DNA from 3 places in the Thalassospira sp. MIT1004 genome. Region 3 is predicted to be linked to each of the others. Evidence: predicted binding sites of a transcription regulator. Region 3 holds the regulator's gene; each other region holds the start of a gene.

Region 1 (9,851 bases), on a different contig from region 3:
CTTCCTCATTCACACTGATGCAGGTCGCACCGGGAAAATCATATTCGCTTTCGGGTGCGGAAACCGCCCCGGCATCCTCAAGGACCTTGCGGCCAATGGCATCAAGTTCGGCGGTGGTCATTCCGGCAACGGCCGCAGCCCCCATGACGTCGCGCGCACGCGCACAGATGCGTCCAATACGGCGCAGATGTTCAAGTTCGGTTTCTGATGAAATGGTCATGGATTGCTTAATGCTTAGCAATCACCACCAAGTCAAGCCATTGGATGGTCATATCTGACCCGATTTCAGGCGCGTGAGCCTGAATTCTGCGCGCGGTTTTCCTCACCATGAATGACATAGCGATGCTTGCCCTTGCTTTTGGCCACATAAAGCGCCTGATCGGCCTGCTCCAGCAGCGTCTCCGGGCGGGTGGCATGATCGGGATAAACAGCAATACCGATGCTGATATTGATCGATATCCGGTTTCCGCCGGTAATGAACGGCATAAGAATGTCATTAAGGATTCGTTCGGCCAATGCACCTATTTCGGTCACACCATTTTCGCCAAGATGCGAAACAATGACCATCTCGTCCCCGCCGGTGCGGGCAACCAGATCCCCACCGCGCACACAGCGACGCAGCCGACGGGCAACTTCACATAGCACCTCGTCCCCTGCCGCATGCCCCAGCCGGTCATTGATCGGTTTGAAATCGTCCAGATCAAGAACAAGAACGCCAAGCTGACTGCGCTGGCGGTTGGCCTGTGCCAGGGCATGTTCGAAATAAACATCCAGTGCCAGACGGTTGCCAAGCCCGGTCAGGGGATCATGATGCGCAATATGCTTCATCTCGCCAAGGGCGTTGTCCTTCTCGGTCAGTTTGACGACCAGACTGTTCAGGCTGCTTGAAAGCGTTCGGATTTCGCGCGCCCCTGCAACCTGTGGCAGGTTTTCGATCTCACCACGTTTAAGCTCCCCGGCGGCATTCGCGATCCTGACCAGCGGGCCGACGATGAAACCAGCCCCCCACCAGGCAATGATGCTAAACAGCACCGCAAGACCAAGGCCCAGCGCCAGAATATCGGAACGCAAATCGTTGACCGGCATCAACGCCGAGGTTACCGGCTGGCGCACAAGCACAGTCCAGCCAAGCCCGGCATAATCAAGGTGGCCATCGGCCGGTGCCGCCCCCGTAAGATAGTCATTGCCATCGGGCCAGCGGGCAATCTGCCAGCCCGCATTCGGCGTGTCGTTTGCACTTTTCAGATCAAGATCAAGCTTCTGGCCCGCCCTTTCAAAATCCGGCGCAAGCAGGATCGTGCCATTGGCACTGATGACAAAGATATCAACGCTCCGATGCAGACCCTGGCCTGCGAACAGATTGCGCCTTACCGTATTCGCCCATTCCCAGCTCAGATGCGTTGCCAGAACCCCATTGAAGTTACCGGCATCGTTTAGCAACGGAACGGCAATATCAACAAACTGGATCGGCTCGCCGGTCGGGCTCGGGAATTTCTCGGCCAGCAGTTTGGCGTCATGGACATCGCCAATGAACATCTCCTTGCGGCCAAACTCAAAAACCGGCCGTGCCGAAGCATCCGTGCCGACCAGAATATCCCCCGTAGCGGCAACAACGGTGCCATCCGCATCCAGCACGCCGATCCATGTGAAAATTGGCAATTCATGCTGCAACCGGTTGATCAGTTCGCTGGCCTGATCAATGTCATTCAGGTTTCGGATCGCGCGCAAGGTACTAAGAACCGCAACTTCACCGCGATGGGTCCACATCGTGCGATCAAGCTCGTCTGCCATTTGCAGGGCAACATCGGCCACACCAGTGCCGATCTGCCTTGTCAGAACGTCGGCCGACCTTTGACCAACGACATAGCTCATGATGCCGGCAAGTGCCGCAACAAGCACAGCAGTGACCAGCGCGATCTGGATACGGATACCCACCTGCGAAAAGCTTTTCACAGTCAATCCTCTCACTTCCCTACGGACAGCCTTATTTGCGATTGCCCTATTTATATGCCGTCATTTTTAATACATGCGGCTTATCGTGTGCTGCATATAAGACCGCGCTCTCGGCTTTTTAAGACGAACGGGGAAAACATTTTCCAAAGCCATCTTACGTTTGGCATGATGGCACCAAACATACTGAAAAATCGGTGATACTGAAATTCTATGCCATCCGGCAAGTCAGATCGATCCGATAAGACTGAATATCTGAAACGGTGTTGAAGCGACATTATGACAATTACCCAGATTATTTATTGGCTCGAACTGACCGGTGTTGCCGTTTTTGCCGTGACCGGCGCGCTGGAAGCATCGCGGCGCCAGATGGATATTGTCGGCTTCGTTTTGATCGCGACCTTTACTGGCATCGGCGGCGGCACGGTACGCGACGTGATCACTGGCGCCACACCGGTTTTCTGGATCAGGGACCCGGCCTGGGTCATTACCTGTATCGGCAGTGCCGTCTTCACCTATTTCACCGCCCATCTGGTTGAACGGCGTTATGTCGCGCTGATCTGGCTTGATGCGCTTGGTCTTGCGATGTTTGGCGTGACGGGGGCGGCTATCGGCCTTAACCTTGGCGTATCGCCATTGGTTGCCATCATCCTTGGCACCATCACGGCAACATTTGGCGGCATGGTCCGTGATGTGGTGTGTAACGAAATCCCGCTGATCCTGCGCCCGGAAATTTACATCACCTGCGCGCTTCTCGGCGCATCAATCTATGTGATCGGCACCGATATTCTGTCGCTTCCCCGTGCCCCGGTCGCCCTGATCGCGTTCCTGTGCTCCTTCGCCCTGCGCGCAAGTGCCATATGGTTTAAACTCAGCTTCCCGGTCTATAGGGCCCGTCCGGGGCGGGAATACTGAACCTGTCTGCTACTCGACAATCAACTGCACCCGGTCGCTGGAAAAGGCGGTAATCCCGTATTCAATCGGTACACCGGCAGAATCGACATCAACACTTTCCGTCGATATCACCGGCCGGTTTTTCGCCTGTTTCAGCAGGCTGGCAACGCGTGATGATGGCAGTTGGGCGCTGATGCGGGTGGTTTTGCGGCTGTAATCATCAATCCCGAAATGCCTGAACGCTTCGGTCAGGGATTTTGTCTGGGTAAATATCTCGACAATCCCCTCGAACCGCGCAACCGGCAGATAGCTTGTCGCCACCGCCAGCGGAATGCCATCGGCCTCCGACACGGAAAACAGTTCGACAACCCGCGTCCCCGGTTTGACATCCAGAAACTGGGCGATGGTTGCACTGGCTTTCAGGACTTCAGACGAAATCAATCGTTTGTCCGGCAGGCGATGGCGTCCGGATACGATCTGGGAAAAGCGTGTCTTGCTGCCAAGCGGATAATCCAGAATCTGTTCCTGGACAAAGGCGCCGCGCCCCTGTTCGACACGCACGACATTGGCATCGACAAGGGCTGACATCGCACGTCGCACCGTATGGCGATTCACGCCGAATCGGCGAACCAGTTCCATCTCGGTCGGCATTTTATCGCCAGGTGCGAAGACCCCGCTGGCAATATCGGCAAGAAGCTGTTTTTCGATTTGCTTCCAGATAGATAGCCCGGCTTCCCAATCCATCGAAATCCCCATTCACAAAACTTTCACCGCAAGGCCTTTGCCAAGCCCGCGTAATCGTCTTATAACGTGAATATGTATAGACGTCTAGACAAATTTTGAATTTGTCGATACCCGCATAGAAGGATCAAACAGATGACGGCGCAACCCGCCCCGCAATCCGGATCAGACCAGGGATCGAACATCGATCCCGCCACACAGGCACGCCAACGCTGGATGGCGGTGCTGGCCCGCACGAACCGCGCAATTCTTGAACAGGAATGGCACGATCATTTTGCCGATGTGCAATGGAGCCACCTGCGCGAACCGCAAATCGGCATGGTTATGGTGCGCGGTCGTGCCGGTGGGGCCGGGCAACGCTTCAACCTTGGCGAAATGACGGTCACACGCTGCGCAGTCACCCTGCCCGATGGCACGGTCGGCCATGCCTATGTCAAGGGACGGGACCGCATACAGGCGCAATATGCCGCCCTGTTTGATGCCATCATGCAACGCGACGATGGTGCGTCCGATTTCATCGACATGCTCGCCCGCCAGCAGGCCGAGGCAAAACGCGAAAACGGCCGCAAGGTTGCCGCCACCAAGGTCGATTTCTTTACCCTTGTCCGCGGAGAAGACGAATGACCATACAATCCCGGACAGGCGAATTGCTGCGTGGTTTTGAAAATGCCGCCTTTGAGTCCAATGCCGTTTTTCGCACCATTCTGGATGCCATGGCCCATCCCGGTCGGATTTACGATCTGCCGCTTGATCTCCCTGCACCGGCCGGGCTGAACAAATCCGCAACCGCATTTCTGCTGGCGATGGCCGATATGGATACGACAATCTGGCTGTCACCTGATTGCGCATCGGACGCGGCAAACGCCCATCTGAAATTCCATTGCGGCAGCCCGATCACCGGCACACCGTCCGCTTCCGATTTTGCCGTCGCCCGCCTTGATGGTGATCTTGGTTTCATCACCGATCTGGCGCTTGGCAATGCCGAATATCCCGATCAGTCGGCAACCCTGATCCTGATGGTCGAAGACATATCGGACAAGGCCGACATGATCCTGCGTGGCCCCGGCATCAAGGAAAGCCAGAACCTTTCCGTGCCCGGCCTGCCTGCCGCCTTCCACGCATGGCGCGCGGAAAACCATCATCTGTTCCCCTGCGGTGTCGATGTCGTCTTTGCCGCAGATCGCAAAATCGCCGCCCTTCCGCGCACCACCCGGATCGAGGTCAGATAAAATGTATGTAGCCGTCAAAGGTGGCGAACGCGCCATCAACAATGCCCACCGGCTTCTGGCCGAAAAACGCCGTGGCGACAGGGACGTTGCCGAAATTGAAACCAGCCAGATCGAACAGCAATTGTCGCTTTCGGTCACCCGCGTCATGGCCGAAGGATCGCTTTATGACCGCGATCTGGCCGCCCTTGCCATCAAGCAGGGCCGCGGGGACCTGATCGAGGCGATCTTTCTGATGCGCGCCTATCGCACGACATTGCCGCGCTTTGCCTTTTCCAAACCGGTCAAAACCGCCGAAATGGATATCGCACGCCGCATTTCCGCAACCTTCAAGGATCTGCCGGGCGGGCAGATTTTGGGCCCGACATTTGATTACACCCACCGCCTGCTTGATTTCACCCTGATGGCCAATGGCGAGGAACCTACTTCTGCCGAAGCCGCCGATCATCCGGTTGATGAAACCATGCCGCGCGTTCTTGACGACCTTCTGAATTACGAGGGCCTGATACAGGACGAACCCAACCCGACCAATGATGATGCGCCAGTCGCCGATCTGACGCGCGAAGCAGTCAAATTCCCGGCTGATCGTGATCTGCGCCTGCAAAACCTCGCCCGCGGGGACGAGGGCTTTGTTCTGGCACTCGGTTATTCCACCCAGCGCGGTTACGCCAACAGCCACGCCTTTGTCGGTGAAATCCGCTATGGCAGTGTTGCGGTCGAAATCGAACCCGAAGAACTCGGCTTTGCCATTGATATCGGCGTTATCGAGCTGACCGAATGCGAAACCGTGAACAAGTTCAAGGGGTCCAAAACCAAGCTGCCGCAATTCACCCGTGGCTACGGGCTTGTCTTCGGTCAGAACGAACGCAAGGCGATTTCGATGGCACTGGTGGATCGCGCCATGCGTGCACGCGAAATGGGCGAACAGGTCATGGGCCCGGCCCAGGACGAGGAATTCGTCATGGAACATAGCGACAATGTGCAGGCAACCGGCTTTGTCGAACATATCAAGCTGCCCCACTATGTCGATTTCCAGGGCGAACTTGAACTTGTCCGGCGCATGCGTGCCGAAGTGCTTGAACGTCTGGCAAAGGCGGATGCAGCGGATGCAGCAGATGCCAAAAACGCCAGATCACAACCCGAAGCCGCGGAGTAACCATCATGGAACAGACCGTAAATAATCCGCTAGAAGCATCTTCGGCCTATAATTTTGCCTATCTTGATGAACAAACCAAACGCATGATCCGGCGTGCGCTGCTAAAGGCCGTTGCCATCCCCGGATATCAGGTGCCGTTTGCTGGCCGCGAAATGCCGATGCCCTATGGCTGGGGTACCGGCGGGGTGCAGGTCACCGCCGCCGTCATCGGCCCGGACGATACGCTTAAGGTCATCGATCAGGGCGCGGATGACACCACCAATGCGGTATCGATCCGGCAGTTCTTTGCCAAGACCGCCAATGTCGCCACCACCGAAAAAACCGCCGAGGCATCGATCATCCAGACCCGCCACCGCATTCCCGAAAAGGAACTGCGCGAAGACCAGATCCTTGTCTATCAGGTGCCGATCCCCGAACCGCTTCGCTTCCTTGAACCGCGCGAAACCGAAACGCGCAAGATGCACGCGCTTGAGGAATATGGGCTGATGCATGTGAAGCTCTATGAAGACATTTCGCGCCACGGCCATATCGCCACCACCTATGCCTATCCGGTGATGGTCGATGATCGTTATGTCATGGACCCGTCGCCGACACCGAAATTCGACAATCCGAAAATGGACATGATGGCCGCCCTGCAACTTTTCGGGGCCGGACGTGAAAAACGCATCTATGCCCTGCCGCCCTACACCAAGGTCAAAAGCCTCGATTTCGAAGATCACCCGTTCGAGGTGCAAAGCTGGAAGGACGAATGCGGCATGTGCGGCGCAACCGACAGCTACCTTGACGAAGTCATCCTTGATGACAAGGGCAACCGGATGTTCGTCTGCTCGGACACCGATTATTGCAGCGAACGGCAGGAAGCCGGCCACCGTGGCCCGCAACATCATGATCAGCCCCTTGGCAAAAGCCACAGCAACGGAAAGGCCGCAGAATAATGACCCGCTCAATTGAACCGCTTCTGCGCGTTTCCGACCTGACCATGATGTATGGCGACCGGGTCGGTTGCCGCAATGTAAGTTTCGAGCTCCGCCCCGGCGAGGTACTTGGCATTGTTGGTGAATCCGGCTCTGGCAAATCAACTTTGCTGCGCAGCATTGCAGCCCGGCAGGAACCGACAAAGGGCACAGTCGAATACCATACCCGCATTGACGGCATCCGTGACGTCTATCAGATGTCCGAAGCGCAACGTCGATTGCTGATGCGCACCGACTGGGCGTTTGTCCACCAGAATGCCCGCGATGGATTACGCATGAATGTCAGTGCCGGGGCCAATATCGGCGAACGCCTGATGGCGGTCGGTGATCGTCATTACGGCAATATCCGAAGCACCGCCGAAAACTGGCTTGGCAAGGTCGAAATTGCCACCGAACGCCTTGATGATCTGCCCTCAACCTTTTCGGGTGGCATGCAGCAACGCCTGCAGATTGCCCGCAACCTCGTAACCAGCCCGCGTCTCGTTTTCATGGACGAACCCACGGGTGGTCTGGACGTCTCGGTTCAGGCCCGCCTGCTCGATCTGCTGCGCGGGCTGGTTCACGACCTTAATCTGGCGGTGATCATCGTCACCCACGATCTGGCGGTTGCCCGCCTGCTATCGCATCGCCTGATGGTCATGCAGAACGGCGAAGTGATCGAAAGCGGCCTGACCGATCAGGTGCTCGACGATCCACAGCACGCCTATACCCAGTTGCTTGTTTCTTCCATCCTGCAAAACTAGGGCGATTGAAATGTCTGAAATGCTTCACGCCAAAAATGTCGCCAAGGGCTTTACCCTCCATACTCAGGGCAGCGTCACGATCCCGGTATTCGAAGGGGTGGAATTCCGCCTCAATGCCGGTGAATGCATTGCGCTGACCGGTGAATCCGGATCGGGGAAAAGTACCTTCATGCGCATGCTTTATGCCAATTACACCTGTTCAAGCGGCTCGATCAGCGTGTTTCACGATGGTGACTGGCTTGACATCACCACCGCAAGCCCGCATGCGATCCTTGATATGCGCAAACGCACCATGGGCTATGTCAGCCAGTTCCTGCGTGTCATTCCGCGTGTGCCAACGCTTGAAATCGTTGCCGAACCCCTGATCGCGCTGGGTACCGCCCGCGAAACGGCACTGGCAAAGGCCCGCGATCTTCTGACCCGCTTGCGCATTCCCGAACGTCTGTGGCAACTTTCCCCCCTGACCTTTTCCGGGGGCGAACAGCAACGCGTGAATATCGCGCGCGGTTTCATCGCCGATTATCCGATCATGCTGCTTGATGAACCGACCGCATCGCTTGACACCCAAAATCGTGCCACGGTTCTGGCATTGATTGAAGAAGCCAAGGCACGCGGAGCTGCCATTGCCGGTATTTTCCATGATCACGAAACCCGCGATGCGGTCTGCACGGGATCGTTTGATGTGACTTCGTTTAAAGTTGGGGCCAATGACTGAACAGATTTTTACCAATGCCAAAATTGTCCTGGCCAATGATGTCATCGAAGGTGCCGTTCAGATCAGGGATGGCCTGATCACCGATATCTCGGACCGCCCGTCCAATCTGCCGGGTGCCGAAGACATGGGCGGCGATTACCTGATGCCCGGACTGGTCGAACTGCATACCGACAATCTCGAAAAACACCTGACCCCGCGCCCCAAAACCCGCTGGCCCGCCACCGCCGCCGTGATTGCGCACGACAATCAGGTCGCCAGTGCCGGCATCACAACGGTGTTTGATGCCATCTCTGTCGGCGACGTCTCAGACGGATCAGAACGGATCGAACGACTGGTTGAATCAGTGACCGCCCTTCAGCATGCGCTCAAGAACAACCTTTTGCGTGCAGATCACAAACTGCATCTGCGCTGTGAAACGTCCTATGGTGGGCTGGTCGAGGCGCTCGATAATCTGGTTGATCTTCCTCTGGTCAAGATGCTCTCGGTGATGGATCACACGCCGGGCCAACGCCAATTCGTCAGCCTGGATGCCTATTACACCTATTATCAGGGCAAATACGGCCTCTCGGACGAGGAAATGCGCAAATTCGTCGCCAGCCGCAAACGTGATTCCGAACTTTATTCCGCCAAACATCGCCGCCACGTTGTCGACGTCGCCCATAGCCGGGGCCTTGCACTGGCAAGCCACGATGACGCGACCGAGGAACATGTCGCCGAAGCCGTCGCCGATAAAATGACGGTGGCCGAATTCCCGACGACACTGGCGGCTGCCAAGGCATCGCACGAAGGCGGGCTTGGTGTGATGATGGGCGGGCCGAACCTTGTGCGCGGCGGCTCGCACAGCGGCAACGTTGCGGCGGGTGATCTGGCGAAGCATGGCTATCTCGACATTATTTCAAGCGACTATGTCCCGCACAGCCTGCTGCACGGTGTCATGAAGCTGTTTGATGATTTCGACGCCTATGATCTTCCGCGTGCGGTGCGCACCGCGACCCTGACCCCGGCAAAACAGGTCGGCCTTGATGACCGGGGCGAGATCGCGGTTGGCAAACGCGGCGATCTGATCCGGGTCCATCATTCACCGCATCATCCGATTGTGCGCGGTGTGTGGCGTCTGGGAAGCCGCGTGTCATGACCGTGCGCCATGACACCCCTCATGGCGCTTTGGAAAATGGATTACTGATTCTTGTCGTCGGCCCCAGCGGGGTTGGCAAGGATACCCTATTGGATGCGGCACGGGCGCGTTTGCATGACGATGAAACCATCCTGTTTCCCCGTCGCTGCATTACCCGCCCGGCCGGATCGGTTGGCGAAATCCATATTCCGGTCCGCGCCGAAGATTTCGCATCCATGGCAAAGCAGGGTGCCTTCCTGCTGAGCTGGCGGGCGCACAATCTTTGTTACGGCATTCCCAATCATGTCCAGAACGACGTCGCCAACGGCAAAATCGTT
Region 2 (9,851 bases), on a different contig from region 3:
ATCGTCAGTTGGCCCGTGCCGGTCGTCGTGCGGCGTGGCTTGCCCTGTCGCCGCTGACCGGTCGTACCCACCAGCTGCGCGCGCATTGTCAGGCGATGGAATGCCCGATCCTTGGCGATGGGAAATATGGCGGGGCCAAAGCATTCATGGATGGTCTGTCAAACCAGATGCATCTGCATGCGCGCGCGATTGACTTTCCCCATCCGGTGACCGGCCATCGCGTCGTGATCGAAGCCCCGGTGCCCGAACATTTCAGTGCAACCATCAAAGCGCTGAACTTTGATCCGAAAACGCCGACCAAATTCCTGACGCCGGAAATCCACCGGGAAAAGGAAATCAAACCGAAACCCAAGGCAAAGCCGTCCCGGTTGCGTAAAAGATAACGGATGCGGTCAGTGTCCGAAACGCGAAAAGCCGACGCAGTGCGTCGGCTTTTTCGTCCCTGTCAACGGCGTTGATGACAATCGATCTTTAAGGGCGCGCGACCATTTTGTCGAAGCGGTTGATAAACGCATCATGAACCCGGCGCAGATGTTGGGCGTGGACCGTATTTCCCGTACGTTCGCACATTTCCGCCTGGCTTTTGATCATAATAGCAATCCGTTTGCGCCCCCGTGGGGTGTGCACCATGCTTTCGCCTTCCTCAAGGGCGGTCAGAAGGGGGATGTGTTCACACTCGGCAATCGCGAGGATTTCCTCCTCGCTCAGATCGCTGAAATCGATGCAGTCCCGAAGTGTGAGCATGTTCAGCCTCCGCAGTTTGCGTGCTAACAGGATCATCCTAATCCTACCTTGGGGTGTTCGGAAGTGTGTTTAAATTTACCATTGGTTTCCATTGCTTGCCGCAGAGCAAAAAATGCGTCGACTTTGCATGGGCTAGAGACTCGATCTTTGGCGGACTTTGGAATAATCTCCGCCGCGATATGAACAGAACTGGATGACTTTTGATGGCGAACGATCCGCTCAGGCTTGTGGTTTTTGATTGTGACGGTACGCTGGTTGATAGCCAGCATGCGATTGCGCATTGCATGGATCATGCCTTTGCCGCACATGACCTTGATTGCCCCGGCCTTGAAAAGACACGTACCATCATCGGTCTGAGCCTGCCTGAAGCGATCCGCAAGCTTGCAGCACCGGGCATGATCGATGACGCAATTATTGAAGGCGTCACCGCGGCCTATAAGGCGGCATTCTTTGAATTGCGCCAGACCCCGGATTTTTACGAGCCGCTTTTCCCCGGTGTGCGCGAAATGCTGGCCGCACTGGATACGCGCAACTGGCTTTTGGGGGTTGCGACGGGCAAGGCGCGCCGCGGACTTGATGCCGTGCTGGCGCGCAACGCACTTGAAGGCCGGTTCGTTACCCTTCAGACATGCGACAATCATCCGTCCAAACCCCACCCGTCGATGTTGCATGCCGCCATGGATGAAACCGGCGTGGATGCGCCCAATGCGGTGATCATTGGCGATACCGCCTATGATATCGAAATGGGCCGGGCGGCGGGGATGCTGTCGATTGGTGTCAGTTGGGGGTATCACGATATTGAAACGCTGAACAAGGCCGGGGCGCATGCCGTGATTGATCATTTCGATCAACTGCCCGGATTGCTGGAAACCATGTGGGGAACTGGCCGCGATGCTGCCTGAAGCCGATCACAAAGATGACGATCTGAAACCGATCCGGGTGGAAATCACCGTTCCGGTCGAACCGGAATACGCGTTCGAGGCATTCACCAATGGCTTTGGCAATTGGTGGCCGACCGACAGCCATTCGCTGGCGCGTGAAAACTGCAAATCGGTCGAAATCAATCCGGGCCTTGGCGGCAGGATTGTCGAGCATGCCAAAGGCCGCGATCCGGTGGTCTGGGGCACTGTCGATATCTGGCAGGTGGGCGAGCATATTGCCTTTACCTGGCATCCCGGTTGGGAAGAGGGGGCCTATACCCGCATCAGTGTCACGTTCGAACAGAATGCCTTTGGCCGCTGTGTGATCCGGCTCAAGCATTGGGACTGGAAAAATCTGGGCGAAATCGCCCCGATGGTCCGCGACGGCTATGAAAGCGGCTGGAAATATGTTTTCGAACAGTGCTTTGCCAATTACCTGACGGCCAAGCGCCACTGACTGCTTTTAAAGCAGGCCATATTCCATCAGGTCACGGCGCAGTCGGATCGGGTCACGGAACCAGTGGGTGGCAAAGCCCATTTCGCGCGCCTGCTGAATGTTCTTTTCGCTGTCATCGATAAACAGGGTTTCGCGCGGATCAAGCTTGAACCGCGCGGCGGTCAGATCGAAAATCTGCGGGTCGGGCTTGGCCAGTTTTTCCTGACCCGATACCAGAATGCCTTCGAAATGGCTTAGGAAACCGAACCGTTCAATCGCATGCGGCCAGGTATCCGCCGACCAGTTGGTCAGCGCAAACAAACGCACATTGCCGCGTGATTTCAGTTCTTCAAGAATATGAACGGTGCGGTCAATCGACCCCTTCATCATTTCCGGCCAGCGGTCCATCCATGCCGCGATCTGGTCGCTATATTCCGGATAGCGATGCTGAAGATCGGGGATCGATTTGGCAAAGCGAAGCGCACCCTTGTCATGCAGGAAATTCCAGTGCGGATGACAGATTTCTGTCAGGAAACGTTCCATTTCGGCATCATCTTTGAAAATCTTGCGATACAGATGCCGTGGATCCCAATCGACCAGAACGCCGCCCAGATCAAAAAGAACCGTTTCGATAGTACGCATGATTTCCTCGGATGATTGGGAACGGGATCGACGTTTGGCTGTTAAAGCAGGCAACAGCAGACAGGGCAAGGGGACATTTGCATGACAATTGCCAGGATGGCGGTACAAAGGGTTGATCTGTAACGGGTTTGAGTGCGTACTCTTTGGGGTGACAGGGATTTATGACGCGCGCGTGATTTGCAAATTCTTCGCTTCTTGCGAAATGATGACGCGAAGAGCATCATATCAAATACAACCTGATAAAACGCCTGATCGTAACAAGACAGAGGAGGCTTGAATATGTGCACGCTTGACGGATGTGGCGTAAACGACCATCTCGGCCCGCCGCCGAAGGCCACGGATGAAGATCGCCGTCTGTTCCTTAAAGGCGCGGTTGCCTTGCCGCTTGCGGTTATTCTGGCCGATCCGATTTTGGCCCATGCCGCCGGATCGACATTGTCCCCCGTGACCATCACCACGCCGGGCGGGGAAAAAATGACCGCCGAAATCGCCATGCCGGCAACCCTTCCGGCCCCGACCGTCATTCTGATCCATGAATGGTGGGGGCTGAATGATCAGATCCGCGCGGTTGCGGCAGAATATGCCAAGCAGGGCTATATCGCGCTTGCGGTTGATCTGTATGGTAAGCCGCCCGCAACCTCGGCCGACGGGGCAAAGGCGCTGATGTCGGCGGTCAATCCGGCGATTGCCACCGAAAAATTGCAGGAATCCGTCAAATTCCTTAAAAATCACAAGGATTCAACCGGCAAGGTGGGAACGGTTGGCTGGTGCTTTGGTGGTGGCTGGTCGCTCAATACCGCGCTTGCCGTCGATGTCGATGCGGTTGTTGTCTATTACGGCAATGTCAAAAAGACCGCCGAGCAGGTTTCAACCCTGAACGCGCCGCTGATGGGGCATTTCGGCACCCTTGATAAAAGCATCAACAAATCGATGGTCAACGGGTTCGAGGAATCCCTCAAGGAAGCCGGGAAAGCCGACTATCAGATTTTCTGGTACGAAGCCGATCACGCCTTTGCCAATCCGACCGGCGGCCGTTATGACGCCGAGGATGCCAAACTGGCGTGGGAACGCACGATGGGTTTCTTTGACGCCCATCTGTCCTAAGGCTTTATCGCAATCGCCAGAACATCAAAAGGCCGGGGTTTTCCCGGCCTTTTGCGTGCCCAAGCGGTGCGACGACGCTCTTAATTGGTCGGATTTCCGCGATTGGCCCATTTGGTGGACCGGCGTTCGATGATGTTAAACAGCTCGTACATCGCAATCCCCATCACCGCGATCACCAGCAACCCGGCAAACACCAGCGGCATGTTGAATTTAGACGATGCCGACAACATCAGATAGCCAACACCAAGGTTTGATGCGACGGTTTCGGAAATCACCGAACCGACAAAGGCCAGCGTGATCGCAACCTTGAGCGATGCAAAGAAATACGGCATGGCGCGAGGGAAGCCGACCTTGACCAGAATATCGCGCCGGGTCGCGCCAAGGGACCGCAACACATCGCGCAATTCCGGTTCAAGCGTTGCCAGCCCGGTTGCCACATTGACGACAATCGGGAAAAACGAAATCAGGAATGCGGTGATGATCGCGGGCACCGTACCGATGCCAAACCACATGACAAGGACCGGAACCAGTGCCACCTTTGGCACCGAATTGAACCCGACCAGAAGCGGGTTGGCCGCGTCATAAACCGCCTTGCTGGACCCGACAAGCGCGCCCAGAACCACACCAAACACTACCGCAATGGCAAAGCCCGCCAGGGTCGTATAAAGCGTATGAACCGCATGCATCCAGATCGCACCGCGGAAATCCCAGCCGACCATGATGCTTTCCGACGGGGTCGGCAGGATATAGACCGGAATATTGAAAATCCGGACAATCAGTTCCCAGATCACGAAAAGCCCGATTGCACTGATCCAGGGGGTGGCTTTGGACAGGTCTTTTTTCTTGGCCATGATGCTTTCAACCTTCCCTTATGCCGCGCGCACGTCACGGATGTGACTGCGCAATTCGTGGACCAGATCGGTGAAGGGCTGCGTGAATGTCGTTTCCTGATCGCGCGGACGGGGCAGGGTGTTTTCACGCTGGACCAAAATCGTACCCGGGCGCTTGGACATCACATAAATCGTATCGGCGAGATAGGCTGCTTCGCGCAGATCATGGGTCACCAGGATCACGGTGAAAGGCCGCACCATCCAAAGATTTTGCAGGATGTCCCAAAGCTCTTCGCGGGTGAAGGCATCAAGGGCACCGAACGGCTCGTCGAGCATCAGAAGATCGGGTTCATGGATCAATGACCGGCAGAGCGACGCGCGTTGCTGCATCCCGCCTGACAATTCCCACGGGTATTTGTCTTCGTGCCCGGCAAGCCCGACACTGGCGAGAAGCTTTCGCGCGCGGTCTTCATATTCGGCACGGTGCTTGCGCAGGCGGTTGCGATGCGGCTTGACGATTTCCATCGGCAGCAGGACGTTATCAAGGGTCGTTCGCCACGGCAGAAGGGTCGGGTTCTGAAACGCCATGCCGACGATCTTAAGCGGCCCGGAAACTTCCTTGTTATCGACGATAACCGTGCCTTCGCTGGGCGGCATCAGCCCCGATACCAGTTTCAGCAGCGATGACTTGCCACATCCCGAAGGTCCGACAACAGCAATGAATTCGCCCTTGTTGATCTTCATGTTTGTTGTTTCCAATGCCAGATCGTCACCTTCGCTGTAACGAAGCCGGACATTGTCGAGTTCGACAAAGCTTTTCGACACGGCAGTCATCCCCCTGCGTATCCTGATGATTTATTATGTATCGGGGCCGGTTTGCCCGGCCCCGTTTGCGTGGTCTGGCGTGCCAGTTATTTCAGCATCCGGTCTTTATCGCCGGGCATGAAAATGTCGGTGAAGATGTCCGCAACGGTTGGCTTGTTTTCAATGCCAAATGCCAGGCTGACCTGGTCAATCGCCTTGTTCATGCGGTCGGTCTTGATCTGGCCCATGCCTTCTTTAAGCGTTACCTCGGTGACGACATTGTCATCAATCGTCATCTGAAGGCGCTGCAATTCAAGGGCCGGGTCAATCAGCGGATCGGTATCCTTAAGGGCCGCAATGGCTTCTTCGGGGTTGGCAATCGCATCACGCCATCCCTTTACGACCGCACGCAGGAATGCACGCAGTTCTTCCGGATGGTTTTCCATCATGTCGGGTGATGCAATCATCGCATTGCCATAGAAATCCATGCCGTAATCGAAATATTTGAAAACGGTCAGATCGTCCTTGGAAATGCCCTGTGCCTGAAGGTTCAGGATTGATGTGAAATAGTGACCGGTGATCGCATCAACGTCACCACGCACCAGCATCGGTTCGCGCAGCGGCGGGTCCATGCTTTCCCATTTGACATCGTCAAGCTTAAGCCCGGTTGCCTGTGCAAAGGCCGGGAACAGTTTGCGCGAAGCATCGAAAACCGGCGCGCCCAGCGTCTTGCCAATCAGGTCTTCGGGCTTGGTGATGCCGCTTTTTTTCAGCATGAACAACGAAAACGGCGGGCGGTCATAAACCATGAAGACCGACTTCATCGCGCGATCCGGGTTCGATGCATTGAATTCCAGCATCGAGTTGATATCGGCAAAGCCGACATCATAGGCGCCGCTGGCAACGCGTGTGATCGAACCGACCGATCCGTTGCCCGAATCAATCGTTACATCAAGGCCCTCGTCGGCGAAATAGCCCTTTTTCTTGGCCAGCACATAGGGGGCTGCCGGGCCTTCGAATTTCCAGTCGAGTGTAAATTTGATCGCCATCTGGGCCATGGCGGATTGCGCACCAAGTGCAACGGCAATGCCGACGGTCGCGCCAAGTAGCCGCGCTTTAAGTCTCACCATTAATGAAGCCTCCTGTTTCGGGTCTTTTTGACGACCCATTGACCGAATGATACCCCTGATCGCACAGCAATGCCTGTGCCAAATCCCTTTTTTGTCGGTTTTCCTGATATGAAGGGACTGTTACGGGCAGAGTACGGTTGTTTAATAAATGGTCAATGGGGTAAATTGATCAAAAATTATACATAAATTCTTGATAATCGCCTTTGAACATGGCGGTCCAATCAAATCGCTTGCACATGGAAACGGATTTGGGCATATCGCCATTATGCTTACAAAATCGATCAAACGTTTTTACAAAAAAGCCGAAGCCGTGCGCGACGAAGATGCGCAGGGCTGGCGTATCCATCTGGACGGAAGGCCGGTAAAATCGCCGTCCAAGGCCGAATTCGTGTTGCCGGCGGAACAGCTGGCGCATGAAATTGCGGCCGAATGGGATGCGCAGGGGGAAAAGGTTCTGCCGACCACGATGCCGATCATGCAACTGGCCGCAACCGCGATTGACCGCGTGCGCCCGCACCGGTTTGGCGTGATTGCGGAACTGACCGGATTTGGCCGGTCTGACCTGTTATGCTATCGCGCATCCTTCCCCGATGACCTTGTCCGCCAGCAGGCCGAAGCATGGCAGCCGTTGCTTGACTGGGCGCATCATGAACTGGGTGTGTCGCTTAAAGTGACCGAAGGTGTCATGCCGATCTCGCAGGAAGACGAAGCTCTTCTGCGTATTCAGGACGAGATCGAGGCGCTTGATGATTACTACCTGACAGCCCTTCACACCCTGACAACGGTGTCGGGATCGGTGATCATCGGGCTTGCGATCCTGCGCGACCGGATCAGTGCCGAGCAGGCGTTTGAGGTTTCCCAGCTTGATGAAAGCTATTCCATCGAGCATTGGGGTGCTGATGCCGAGGCGGTTGCACGCCGCGAACGTCATCGCGCGGAACTGCTGGCCGCGGGGCGGTATCTTGATCTTATCGGTCGGCAATAGGCATTTGCCGACCTGATCTGGCGTGATGCGATCCCGTCAGTTCATCCATTTCGCGATCATTCTGTGCTGTACGGCGGCCTGTGCCGCCATCCGGTAATAGGACAGCAATTCGCGCATTGGCGATGACATCCGGTCAAAACCGGAAATGAACGCGACAATAATCCCGACCGATGTTTCGCCCCTGATCGCAAGATAGCCGCCGACAATCAGCACCGAAAGCGGGGCAAGCGCATTAAGCAGATTGATCAGGGTTTTCATTCCGAACTTGAGGATGAAAAACCACATGCGGTTGTTATAAAGGTAACTGATGCCGCGATGGATCGGGTCCAGAAGTTCCTTGTGATCGTCATCTTCGCCGGGGTGGAGTTCGCTTAGTTCGTCGCTGACTTCGCGCATTTTTTCCACGCGCTTTTCAATCAGCCGGTTGATCTGTTTTTGAATGACCGGTACCAGCGCGATTTGCGGGATCAGGGCAAGAATGCCGATCAGCCCGATGATCGGCTCGACACTGACCATATAGCCGATCCCGAAAATCAGCATCCCCGCATTCACGACCGGCTGCGACAATCCATCGCCCACAAACCCGCCCAGTTTTTCGATTTCCGATCCGATGATTGATACCGCCCGGCCGTTTTCGCCTTCGCCATTGCCGGTGCGGTCTTCGGCGTAAAGGCGGCTGAGATGGTGGCGGTTGTGGCGGATCGCACTTTCACTGAGCCAGCCTTCATACATCCGAAGCATGAATTTGGCCGCCGAATGCACCACAACAACCGCTAGATAGATCAACGCCAGCACGGTCAGAAGCGACATATCCTGTTTGCTGATCGCATCATCGACAAGGCGGCGTTGCAGTTCCAGCGGCACAATGCCAAGGACGGCAACCGATATGGCAATCAGGCAGACAACGATCTGGTGCCGGCCGCTCATAAGCCAGATATAACGCCATAAGGATTGCGCAGGGCGATCATCGCCGGTGGATTTCGGCTCGTGCGGGCGGATGCGAAACAGCTTCATGAAATGACCGTTCTGATGGATATCATAAGGCCTTAACGCGCCAGAAGCCGTTTGGTGCCCGGCTTGTTCTGAATATTGGTATTTGCCGACCTGCTTCTAGACTTTAGTCCAGCCCGTCCTTACATATCGCAATGACGTTAGGGAAATCAGGTGTTTGCACACCATTTTGTTCTTGCACCAGACTGTGAAAAATAATTGGCATTCCAGTACCGAATAATGCTATTTCAATTCATCATTCAGATTGCATCACCGGCATGACCATCGTCATGAATGCATTCCGGGCGGCCCAAAATAAGGATCACGCAATATGCAGGATATTATCGCCAAGCTCGAAGTCAAACGCGCAGAGGCGGCCATGGGCGGCGGTCAGCGCCGCATCGACAATCAGCATGCCAAGGGCAAGCTGACCGCGCGCGAACGGCTTGATGTTCTTCTTGACGAGGGCTCGTTCGAAGAATGGGACATGTTTGTCGAACATGATTGCGTTGATTTCGGCATGCCCGAAAACCGCATTCCCGGCGATGGCGTGGTCACCGGGCATGGCACGATCAATGGTCGGTTGGTGTTCGTCTTTTCGCAGGATTTCACCGTATTTGGCGGTGCGCTTTCGGGTGCCCATGCGCGCAAGATCTGCAAGATCATGGATCAGGCGATGAAAGTCGGCGCGCCCGTGATCGGGCTTAACGATTCCGGCGGGGCGCGTATTCAGGAAGGTGTCGAAAGCCTTGCGGGTTATGCCGATGTGTTCCAGCGCAATGTCGAGGCATCCGGCGTTATCCCGCAAATTTCCCTGATCATGGGGCCATGTGCGGGCGGGGCGGTCTATAGCCCGGCCATGACCGACTTCATTTTCATGGTCAAGGACAGTTCCTATATGTTCGTGACCGGCCCCGATGTGGTCAAAACCGTCACGCACGAGGAAGTCACCCACGAGGAACTCGGCGGGGCGATGACCCATACCAGCATTTCCGGGGTGGCCGATCTGGCGTTTGAAAACGATGTTGATCTGTTGTTGCAGACCCGTCGTTTCATGGATTTCCTGCCGCTATCCAATAAGGAAAAACCGCCCGCCCGCCTGTGCGAAGACCCGATCATGCGCGATGATTTCTCGCTTGATACGCTGGTGCCTGAAAATCCCAACATGCCCTATGACATGAAGGAACTGATTACAAAGGTCGTCGATGAAGGCGACTTTTATGAAATTCAGCCCGATCACGCCAAAAACATCATCATCGGCATGGC
Region 3 (9,851 bases):
TTCCCCATCGCGATGTCGCCCGACCCGGCAAGCGCCGCATTCAGCGACACGACAAATTCGGGGGCCGACGTCCCAGCGGCAACCACGGTCAAACCAACAATGATCTTGGAAACCCCCATCAACAGCGCCAGACCGACAGCACCGCGAACAATGAACTCACCACCGGCAGTCAAAAGCACAAGACCACCGATAATCTGCAAATAGGGGATGAACTGTTCCAATTCCGGCCTGCTCGTTTGGGGAAATTTCTGATTGTTCCATGCCCTTTTACGGGCCAGCGGAACATGGCATTGCGAACGTAGAATAGCAAGCTGCGTCGTCCCGTCGTAATACCATTCGTCACATCGGTGTGATGCGGTTCCCACACTGGCACGCATACCGAAAGCAATCGTCGCGGTCGCCTGCTCTTAAGACGTGTCATCCATCACAGATGCCCTCTCATACGCGAAATTTCCATAGAAATCATAGGGGTATTTCCGCTATCCTGATTTGAACGACTTCCTTTACACGCCTATCTGCGCCGGACGCATAATCCATCATGTCACACAGCGTTCTTTTCGAGCTGTTCCTTGTCCTGACCGCCGCGGTGATTGCCGTCCCGCTGGCACAGAAATTACGTGCGAACTCGATCATCGGTTTCCTGATCGGCGGCTTTTGCATCGGCCCTTTCGGTTTTGGCCTGATCAGTGACCGCGAAGACATTTCAACCGTCGCCGAGCTTGGCATTGTCTTTCTGCTGTTCATGATCGGTCTTGAATTGTCGCGCGAACGCCTGCGCGTGATTGGGGGCCGGTTCGCGACCCTTGGTTTCCTGCAGATCGGCGTCACGATGGCCGTGATGTTCGGTGTATTGCTGCTGATCAATTACGATATGCCCGCCTCCATCGTGATTGCCGGAGCACTGGCCCTGTCATCAACAGCCATTATCCTTAAACAGCTTTCTGATGAACGCCAGTTGCACACACGTTTCGGGCGTGCAGCCCTTGCCATCCTGCTGTTGCAGGACGTTGCGGTTGGTCCCTTCCTGATCATGGTGCAGGCCGCTGGCAATGCCGGGAGCGAAACCAGCCCCTGGATCAGCGCACTAAGCGGTGTGGGGGCGGTTGCTGTATTGTTGCTGACCGGTCGTTATCTCCTGCCGCGACTGTTTCGGTATATTGCGGCTCTTAAAAACCCGGAACTTTTTGCAATCGGGACCCTGTTTGTCGTTCTGGCTGCCAGCACATTGACCGAAGCCGCGGGCCTTTCAATGGCGCTTGGTGCCTTTATCGCCGGGGTAATGTTGGCCGAAACCGAATTCCGCCATCAGATCGAAGCCGACATTTCGCCATTTCGCGGTGTTTTCCTGTCGCTGTTCTTCATGTCTGTGGGAATGTCGGTCAATGCCAATGTGGTCATCGGTCAGGCCGGAACGATCATTTTGTGGCTGATCGGGCTTCTGGTCATAAAGGCAGCGGTTCTTTTCGGATTGTCCCTGCTGATCGGCTTTAACCGTGCATCTTCAATTCGGGTCGCCATGAGCCTGGCCGCCGGTGGTGAATTCGCCTTCGTCATGCTTGCACTGGCATCGCAGAACGGGGCGGTTCCGATTGACATCGCCGTGATGCTGATCCCGGTGGTTGCGATTTCGATGGGTCTGACGCCGACTTTGATTTCGCTCGGCCACCGCATCGAACAGAAGCTTCATCCAAAGGAAACCGATCAGCTAAGCGAGATCTCGGATGAAACCGACGGCATTCAGAAACATGTTCTGGTGATTGGTTGCGGGCGCGTCGGCCGGGTTCTGGCCCGTCTGCTGCGCACCAAGGAAATCCCGTTTATCGTTCTGGAATCCGATGCCCAACAGGTTTCGCGTGGCCGAGCCGAAGGTCTGCCTGTTTATTTTGCCGATGGGTCCCGACCGGAAACATTTCGTGCCGCCCATACCGAACAGGCCCATATTGCCGCCGTTGCCATGGGCAACCCGCACGCAACCGAAAAGACCGTCGCCTTGCTGCGACAGCATTATCCGCATCTGAAAATCTTTGCCCGTGCCCAGGACATCACCCATATCGGTCCGCTGTCACGCAGTGGTGCCGATGCGGCCATCCCCGAGGTACTTGAAACCGGTTTACGCCTGTCCGATCACGTTCTGGCGGCCTGCGATATCCCGCAGGAAGATATCGATATCGAAATAGCCAAGTTCCGGCGTGCCGATATGCTGCTGATGAACGAACTTGCCCCGCGCACCGCGCGCCAAAAAACCGAAGACCAGGCACAAAAAACTGCCAAACCGGCAAAATCCAGGAAAAGCACCTGAAACACAAAGACCCCCATCACGAGAATGGGGGTCTTTCGTTTCGTCTTCCAGAATAACCGCAATCAAGCGGCTTCGACATCCAGTGCATAGCCAGCAGCACGAACCGTGCGGATCACATCGCGCGTTCCCTTGACGTCATTCAATGCCTTGCGCAGACGACGAATGTGAACGTCAACCGTGCGGGTTTCGACATAGATATTCGGCCCCCAAACCGCATTCAGAAGCTGCTCGCGCGAGAAAACCCGCCCCGGATGTTCCAGGAAATAACGCAGCAGACGGAATTCGGTTGGGCCAAGATGGATAGCCTTGCCGTTACGACTGACACGATGGGCGGCCAGATCCATTTCGATATCGGAATAGATCAACTGCCCTTGTGGTTGCGCCGGACCGGATCGACGCAGAAGTGCGCGAATACGGGCCAGCAATTCACCAATCGCAAACGGCTTGGTTACATAATCATCGGCCCCGGTATCAAGGCCGCGGATGCGGTCGCCTTCTTCGCCACGCGCCGTAACCATGATCACCGGCAAATCGCGGCTTTCAGGCTTCCGGCGGATCTGGCGGCAAACCTCGATCCCTGACATCACCGGCAGTATCCAGTCCAGAAGGACCAGATCGACATGGGTTTCGGCCAGAATTTTCAACGCTTCGTCACCGTCCCCGGCTTCGACAACCTGCATCCCCTCGCGTTCGAGGTTGTAGCGCAACATGGTTACGATTGCAGCTTCGTCCTCGACGATAAGAACCGTTGGGTCCATCTTCCTATGCTCCAGTGTCACTCATTCGGTTCTACGACGGCAAAGTTCGCCGCGTCATTTTTTGGCCGAGTATCCATCGGCAGGTCTTCGCCCTTGATCCGGTAATAGATCGTTTCGGCAATGTTGGTCGCATGATCGCCAATACGTTCGATATTCTTGGCGATAAACAGCAGATGGGTCGATGCCGTGATGTTACGCGGATCTTCCATCATATAGGTCAGCAGTTCACGGAACAGGGAATTGTACATATCGTCAACTTCCTGATCGCGCGCCCAGACACGCTGGGCCTTTTCCGCATCACCTTCGATATAGGCATCCAGAACGTCCTTGATGATTTCCTGGCACAGCTTGGCCATGTTCGGGATCACCTGAACCGGGCGGATCGGCGGCACCTGGTTAAGAACCTGCGCACGCTTGGCGATATTTTTCGCCAGATCACCGATACGTTCTAGATCGTTGGACAGTTTAAGCGCGGTCACCACCTGTCGCAGGTCATCTGCCATCGGCTGACGCAGGGCCAGAAGACGTACGGCAAAATCCTGCACTTCCTGTTCCAGCGTATCGATACGGTGATCGGAAAGAATGACCTTCTCGGCCAGTTCAGAATCCCGTTTAACGATCGCACGAATGGCGGAAATCAGCTGACTTTCGGCAAGCCCGCCCATCTGCGAAATGATGTTGTTCAGACGGGTCAGTTCTTCGTCAAACGAACTGACGATATGATGTTTCTCATCGACCATCGAAAATACTCCTGCCCGGACTTAACCGAAGCGACCCGTAATGTATCCCTTGGTGCGCTCGTCCTTGGGATTGGTGAAAATCTGATCGGTTTCGCCCACTTCGACCAGCTTGCCGAGATGGAAAAACGCCGTGCGCTGCGACACGCGGGCAGCCTGCTGCATGGAGTGCGTCACGATCACAATGGTGTAGTTCGAACGAAGCTCGTCGATCAGTTCCTCGACCTTTGCGGTTGCAATCGGGTCAAGTGCCGAACACGGTTCATCCATCAGGATGACTTCGGGGCTGACGGCAACCGCACGTGCAATGCAAAGACGCTGCTGCTGCCCACCAGAAAGACCGGTTGCCGGTTCCGGCAGACGGTCTTTGACTTCTTTCAGTAGACCCGCCCGTTCAAGCGAGGTCATGACGATTTCATCGAGCTCGTCGCGCGAATTCACCAGACCGTGAATACGTGGGCCATAGGCCACGTTGTCATAAATCGACTTCGGGAACGGGTTCGGTTTCTGGAACACCATGCCAATGCGCGCGCGCAACTGAACAACGTCGATTGCCTTGTCATAGATATCACGGTCATCAAGCGTTACCTTGCCCTTGATCGTGACACCGTCAATCGTGTCATTCATGCGGTTCATGCACCGCAGGAAGGTTGATTTGCCGCAGCCCGACGGGCCGATAAGTGCTGTGACCTGACGTTCGACAATGTCAAGATTGACATCAAAAAGCGCCTGGTTGTCGCCGTAGAAAAGATTGAGGTCACGGGCCGTCATTTTCGGGCTAGTGACTGACGGCTCTGCCGTCATTGCGCTTTGAGTTACAACAGCCATTTTACCACTTCCGTTCAAATTTCTTGCGCAGATACACGGCCAATCCGTTCATCAGAATCAGGAAGCCCAGCAAGACCATGATGGCCGCCGAAGTCTTCTCGACAAAGGCACGTTCCGGACTATCCGCCCACAGATAAATCTGCACCGGCAGAACTGTCGCCGGATCAAGTGCCCCGCCCGGGATATCAACAATAAACGCCACCATACCGATCATCAGAAGCGGTGCGGTTTCCCCAAGAGCCTGCGCCATGCCGATGATGGTCCCGGTCAGAATACCGGGCATCGCCAGCGGTAACACGTGATGGGTCACCGTCTGAACCGGCGACGCCCCAAGACCAAGGGCAGCCTGCCGGATCGACGGCGGCACTGCCTTGATCGCCGCACGTGATGCGATGATGATGGTCGGCAATGTCATGAGGGCCAGCGTCAGACCACCAACAACCGGGGCCGACCGCGGCAGGTGCATGACATTAAGGTAAACCTCAAGCCCGAGAAGACCGAACACGATCGACGGCACAGCCGCAAGGTTGTTGATGTTGACTTCGACAATCGTCGTGAACCGGTTTCGCGGTGCAAATTCTTCCAGATAGATCGCCGCCAGAACACCAATCGGAAACGACAGTATCAGTGTCACAACCAGGGTATAGAAAGACCCGACCGCAGCGCCCCAGATCCCGGCCAATTCCGGTTCGCGGGAATCACCATTGGTAAAGAACCGCGTATGGAACTGCTTTTCGACCGATCCTTGAGAGACCAGTGTATTATACCAACCAATTTCCTGATCGTTCAGGCGACGGTCGCCTTCGTCTGTGTTTGCACTGATATAACCTTTGTTGAGCATATCAAAGTCGTCACCGGAAATCAGCCAGACCTTCCGGGTCTGTCCGATCAGAGACGGATTTTCAAGCACCCTCTCGCGCAGATCATAAGATGCCCCGCCCGAAACAATGTCATAGAGATCACGCCGTTCGCTACGTCCGCTCACTTCCGGGAACTGTTTGCTCAGTGCATCCCTGATCAGACTATCAAAATTGGCCCTGCCAATAATTGCCGGATCACCTGTTCCGTCCGGATCAATCTTGGCCGGGTCGAAAAAGATTTCCATCTGAACATAGGTCTGGAAAAAGGCACTATAACCTTTCGAAATGATCGAATAGCCAAGCACAACCAGCGCCATAAGAGCGATGGCAATTGCGCTTAAGCCGTAAATCTTGAACCTGCGTTCCGCTGCGTAACGTTTTTTAATGTTACGTGCCAATTTCGGGCTGTCCCAGTCAACCGGCGTGTGCAGATTGCCAGAGATCACTTTTGCGGCGGCTCTGTCTTCCATAAGCGATGCCATATCAGTCATATTTCTCGCGATACTTCTGAACAACCTTAAGGGCAAACACGTTCAGACCCAAGGTGATAAGGAAAAGAAGCAGACCCAGTGCAAATGCCGACAGGGTTTTGGCACTGTCGAATTCCTGGTCACCGACCAGAAGTGTTACGATCTGCACGGTAACAGTGGTCACGGCCTGCAACGGGTTTACCGTCATGTTGGCGGCAAGTCCGGCAGCCATCACAACGATCATGGTTTCCCCAATCGCACGCGACACCGCCAGCAATACCGCACCAACAATACCGGGCAGGGCTGCGGGGAAAATCACATGCCGAATGGTTTCAGACCTTGTTGCACCAAGGCCATATGATCCGTCGCGCAACGACTTCGGCACCTGTGACATGACATCATCAGACAGCGATGACACGAACGGAATGATCATGACCCCCATGACCAGACCCGCAGCCAGCGCACTTTCGGAACTGACATCAAGTCCAAGCACAGCACCATTGTCGCGCAAGAACGGAGCAACTGTCAGGGCAGCAAAGAAGCCGTACACAACCGTCGGAACACCGGCCAAAATTTCAAGGGCAGGTTTGGCAACCGCCCGGAATTTCGGCGATGCATATTCACCCATATAGATGGCAGAGAACAAACCGACCGGCACCGCCACAAACATTGCAATCAGCGTAATCAGCAATGTTCCAACAAAAAGCGGGATTGCGCCAAATGCACCGTCGGACGCCACCTGATCTGCGCGGATGGCCGTCTGCGGGCTCCATTCCAGACCGAACAGGAAGTCCAGCGGGCTGACCTTGCCAAAGAAATGCAGCGCTTCAAACAAAAGCGAGAAAACAATGCCGACCGTCGACAGGATGGCAATCGCCGAACACACGATCATGATATAGCGAAACAGCCGTTCGACATTGTTTCGCGCGCGCATTTCCGAAGAAATCCGGCGGTAAGACAGAGCCAAGCCCACCAGGGCAACAGACACCATCACAACAATAAGAGCAGCATTTGCGATGGTGTTAAGATTGGCAAGCCGATGGCCGGCCTCTACAATCTCGGGAGAAACGGTAAGATGTTCCCCGCCTCCGGCAGCAATTTGCGAGATGCTGTTAAGCGCCAAAGATAACAGCCCGGAATTGGACGTCACTTCTTCGGGAAGATCGGCAACGATCATTGTCTGAATGATCGTCCCTTCAAACATCATCCAAACCAGCAAAAGGCCCAAAGCCGGCAGGCCGCACCACAACGCCGTATACATCCCGTAATGCGCAGGCAGCGAATGAAGATTGCTGTATCGACCGTTCGACAGGGCAACCGCGCGCTGTCGACCGAAATAAAATGACACGGCACACAGGAGTGCCACAGCAAGCAGCAAATAGGTCAGGGACATTGCGATTAATCCATTTGCCAAAGAATGACCAAAAAACTTGGTGCGCGTTTAAGGCAGGTCCAAGAATAAATCAATTAAAGCCTGAAAACAAAGAAACCGGTGGCAGAAAAGGCTGCCACCGGTTGAAAGATCGCGTTACATGCTCAGCGGAGCAAGGTTCAGCGCAGCATTACGAACTGCTTCACGCTCGGCCGCATCCATCGGGATGAGACCACGGTCAGCAAGGTAACCTTCGTCACCAAATGCTTTGTCGGAGGTGAATTCGGTCAGATATTCTTTGATACCCGGAATGGTACCAACATGGGCGTTCTTGACATAGAAGTACAGCGAACGCGAAACCGGGTAATCACCAGCAGAGATGGCTTCGAAGGTCGGCTCAACACCGGCAATCAGGGAACCCTGAAGTTTGTCGCCGTTCTGATCAAGGAACGAGAAGCCGAAGATGCCAAGCGCATCATGGTTTGCTTCGAGTTTCTGAACGATCAGGTTGTCGTTTTCACCGGCTTCAACATAGGCACCGTCTTCACGAACGCCTTTGCAAACTGCACCGTGCTGATCTTTGTTGTCCTTGATTGCCTTAATGGCTTCGAAGGAGTCACAGGCTTCTTCAAGTACCAGCTCGGTGAAGGCATCACGGGTACCGGAGGTCGGGGGCGGGCCGAGAACTTCGATTTTAACGTCCGGCAGGCTCGGGTCGATTTCGGCCCAGGTGCTGTACGGGTTATCGATCAGCGACTTGCCGTCTTTCGAAGGAACGGTTTTGGCCAGCGCCAGGAAGATCTGTTCTTTGGTCAGGTCAAGACGCGGAGCATCTTTGGAGTTCGACAGAACGATACCGTCGTAACCGACTTTGACTTCGGTGATTTCGCTGATGCCGTTTTTGGCACAGGTTTCAACTTCGGACTTCTTGATGCGACGCGAAGCATTGGTAATGTCCGGATGCTGTTCGCCAACACCGGCGCAGAACAGCTTCAGACCACCGCCGGAACCGGTCGATTCAATAACCGGTGTCTTGAACGAGGTGGTTTTACCGAATTCTTCAGCAACCGCAGTTGCGAACGGGAAAACGGTGGACGAACCAACGATACGAATCTGGTCGCGTGCCTGAGCCGCGCCAACAAAGGCAACGCTCATCAGCGCCGCAACAGCAAGAGTCTTCTTCATGGTAAATTCCCCAGTAATTGTTCCAAACCGGAACGGTGCAACGATCTGCGAGGCGGACTCTAACGCTGGGTGCTTACGGTATTGCGTCACTTTTGTTAACATTATGTGACAACGCATCGGAGATGAAAAAGACCTCGAAAAAACCTTTATTTATCAAAGGTTTTCTAAAATAGATCCGGGCCGGAATCAAAACTGGAACCGGCATTTTTCCTGTTTCCAGCCGCAGGTTTTACAGTCTTCGTTACATAAACTGTAACATTGCCCCGAAACATCACCCGGACTGGATAGACGACGCCACGGCAGCAGACCATCAACTGTTTTCGGTTTCCCTGCCTTTACAAAGTCCCCTGAAAACACGAAGCTTGTTCATAAGATATCAATCCGTTGGGAACAAAGTAGCGCAGAACTGCGCAAAAGGGAGACGACCATGAGCACTTCGCTCGACGAGATTCAGGCACTGATCCAGAAGCTTTCCGGTGAACTGGGCGACATGTCCGAAGCCGCATCACGCCACATCGATGACCTGCATGTCGCGGTCAACAACATTGCGTCTCATGTCCTTGCCATGGAAGCCGTCATTGCGGTGATGGCAACAAAGGTCGATGTCAGCGAAGCCGAAGTTCAGAACTGGATTCGCGAAAAAACCGCTGCTTTTGCCGAAGACAGCAGCGAAGGTTCTGCCGCCGAAAGTATCGCCACCAGCCTGCTTGCGAAATAAGCGGTTTCGCAAGCAGTCTCTGCCAGATTGCATAAAAGCCCGCACGACGCAACGTCGGCGGGCTTTTGCATTTAGACGTCCAAACCGTTGTCTAGGCGATCTTTTCAGCATAGTACGGCAAAAGCTTTTCGGGGGTCGGTCCCCCCGCTGCCCAGTCAAGCAATTGCACCGTATGCACAACTTTCAACGCATCGGTTTCAAGCTGCACCATGCAGCCGATATTGCCCGTCGCAACCAGATCCGGTGCCGTGTTTCTGATATTGCCAAGTTTGCGGTCGCGCAATTTGCCCGCGATTTCAGGCTGCAACAGGTTATAAACCCCCGCCGACCCGCAGCATAAATGCCCTTCGGCAATTTCAAGCACCTCGTACCCGGCCTTTTTCAGAAGGTCGCGCGGTTCACGAATGATCTTCTGACCATGCTGCATCGAACATGCCGAATGATAGGCAACCCGCGCCCCGCCATGAGTCGCCCCGGCAAAACGATCCGCCGGGACATCAATCCCTGCCAGATATTCGGTCACATCACAGGCAAGGTCGGAAATTTTGGCCGCTTTCGCCGCGTAGTTCCGATCATGGCGCAACATGTGCCCGTAATCCTTGACCGTTGTGCCACATCCCGATG

Evidence for each region. Region 3 encodes PhoB, which activates phosphate uptake and scavenging genes when phosphate is short. Its sites were predicted from a motif close to TNTCATAAAACTGTCA; they were not measured.
Region 1: phnF (phosphonate metabolism transcriptional regulator PhnF) is a predicted target of PhoB. The motif match lies at 3,599-3,614, and genes of this name have one in related genera.
Region 2: BC440_RS15180 (HAD family phosphatase) is a predicted target of PhoB. The motif match lies at 2,814-2,829, and genes of this name have one in related genera.

Annotation. Positions count from the first base shown of each region.
Region 1 covers NZ_MCAO01000013.1:28,610-38,460, forward strand. Annotated here, with positions in the region: gene map (type I methionyl aminopeptidase) at 1-220, opposite strand, end outside; gene BC440_RS07705 (GGDEF domain-containing protein) at 286-1,953, opposite strand; gene BC440_RS07710 (trimeric intracellular cation channel family protein) at 2,230-2,865, shown strand; gene phnF (phosphonate metabolism transcriptional regulator PhnF) at 2,875-3,588, opposite strand; gene phnG (phosphonate C-P lyase system protein PhnG) at 3,721-4,209, shown strand; gene phnH (phosphonate C-P lyase system protein PhnH) at 4,206-4,814, shown strand; gene BC440_RS07730 (carbon-phosphorus lyase complex subunit PhnI) at 4,816-5,967, shown strand; gene BC440_RS07735 (alpha-D-ribose 1-methylphosphonate 5-phosphate C-P-lyase PhnJ) at 5,973-6,902, shown strand; gene phnK (phosphonate C-P lyase system protein PhnK) at 6,902-7,684, shown strand; gene phnL (phosphonate C-P lyase system protein PhnL) at 7,695-8,399, shown strand; gene BC440_RS07750 (alpha-D-ribose 1-methylphosphonate 5-triphosphate diphosphatase) at 8,392-9,534, shown strand; gene phnN (phosphonate metabolism protein/1,5-bisphosphokinase (PRPP-forming) PhnN) at 9,531-9,851, shown strand, end outside.
Region 2 covers NZ_MCAO01000042.1:225,698-235,548, forward strand. Annotated here, with positions in the region: gene BC440_RS15160 (RluA family pseudouridine synthase) at 1-383, shown strand, start outside; gene BC440_RS15165 (hypothetical protein) at 472-744, opposite strand; gene BC440_RS15170 (HAD-IA family hydrolase) at 948-1,646, shown strand; gene BC440_RS15175 (SRPBCC domain-containing protein) at 1,636-2,121, shown strand; gene BC440_RS15180 (HAD family phosphatase) at 2,128-2,742, opposite strand; gene BC440_RS15185 (dienelactone hydrolase family protein) at 3,022-3,846, shown strand; gene BC440_RS15190 (ABC transporter permease) at 3,927-4,697, opposite strand; gene BC440_RS15195 (ABC transporter ATP-binding protein) at 4,716-5,510, opposite strand; gene BC440_RS15200 (ABC transporter substrate-binding protein) at 5,588-6,610, opposite strand; gene BC440_RS15205 (ATP12 family protein) at 6,876-7,595, shown strand; gene BC440_RS15210 (ABC transporter ATP-binding protein) at 7,632-8,609, opposite strand; gene BC440_RS15215 (carboxyl transferase domain-containing protein) at 8,917-9,851, shown strand, end outside.
Region 3 covers NZ_MCAO01000011.1:347,477-357,327, forward strand. Annotated here, with positions in the region: gene BC440_RS06380 (calcium/sodium antiporter) at 1-221, opposite strand, end outside; gene BC440_RS06385 (cation:proton antiporter) at 539-2,299, shown strand; gene phoB (phosphate regulon transcriptional regulator PhoB) at 2,362-3,057, opposite strand; gene phoU (phosphate signaling complex protein PhoU) at 3,075-3,797, opposite strand; gene pstB (phosphate ABC transporter ATP-binding protein PstB) at 3,819-4,622, opposite strand; gene pstA (phosphate ABC transporter permease PstA) at 4,624-5,973, opposite strand; gene pstC (phosphate ABC transporter permease subunit PstC) at 5,966-7,345, opposite strand; gene BC440_RS06415 (PstS family phosphate ABC transporter substrate-binding protein) at 7,481-8,509, opposite strand; gene BC440_RS06420 (hypothetical protein) at 8,937-9,227, shown strand; gene glcF (glycolate oxidase subunit GlcF) at 9,319-9,851, opposite strand, start outside.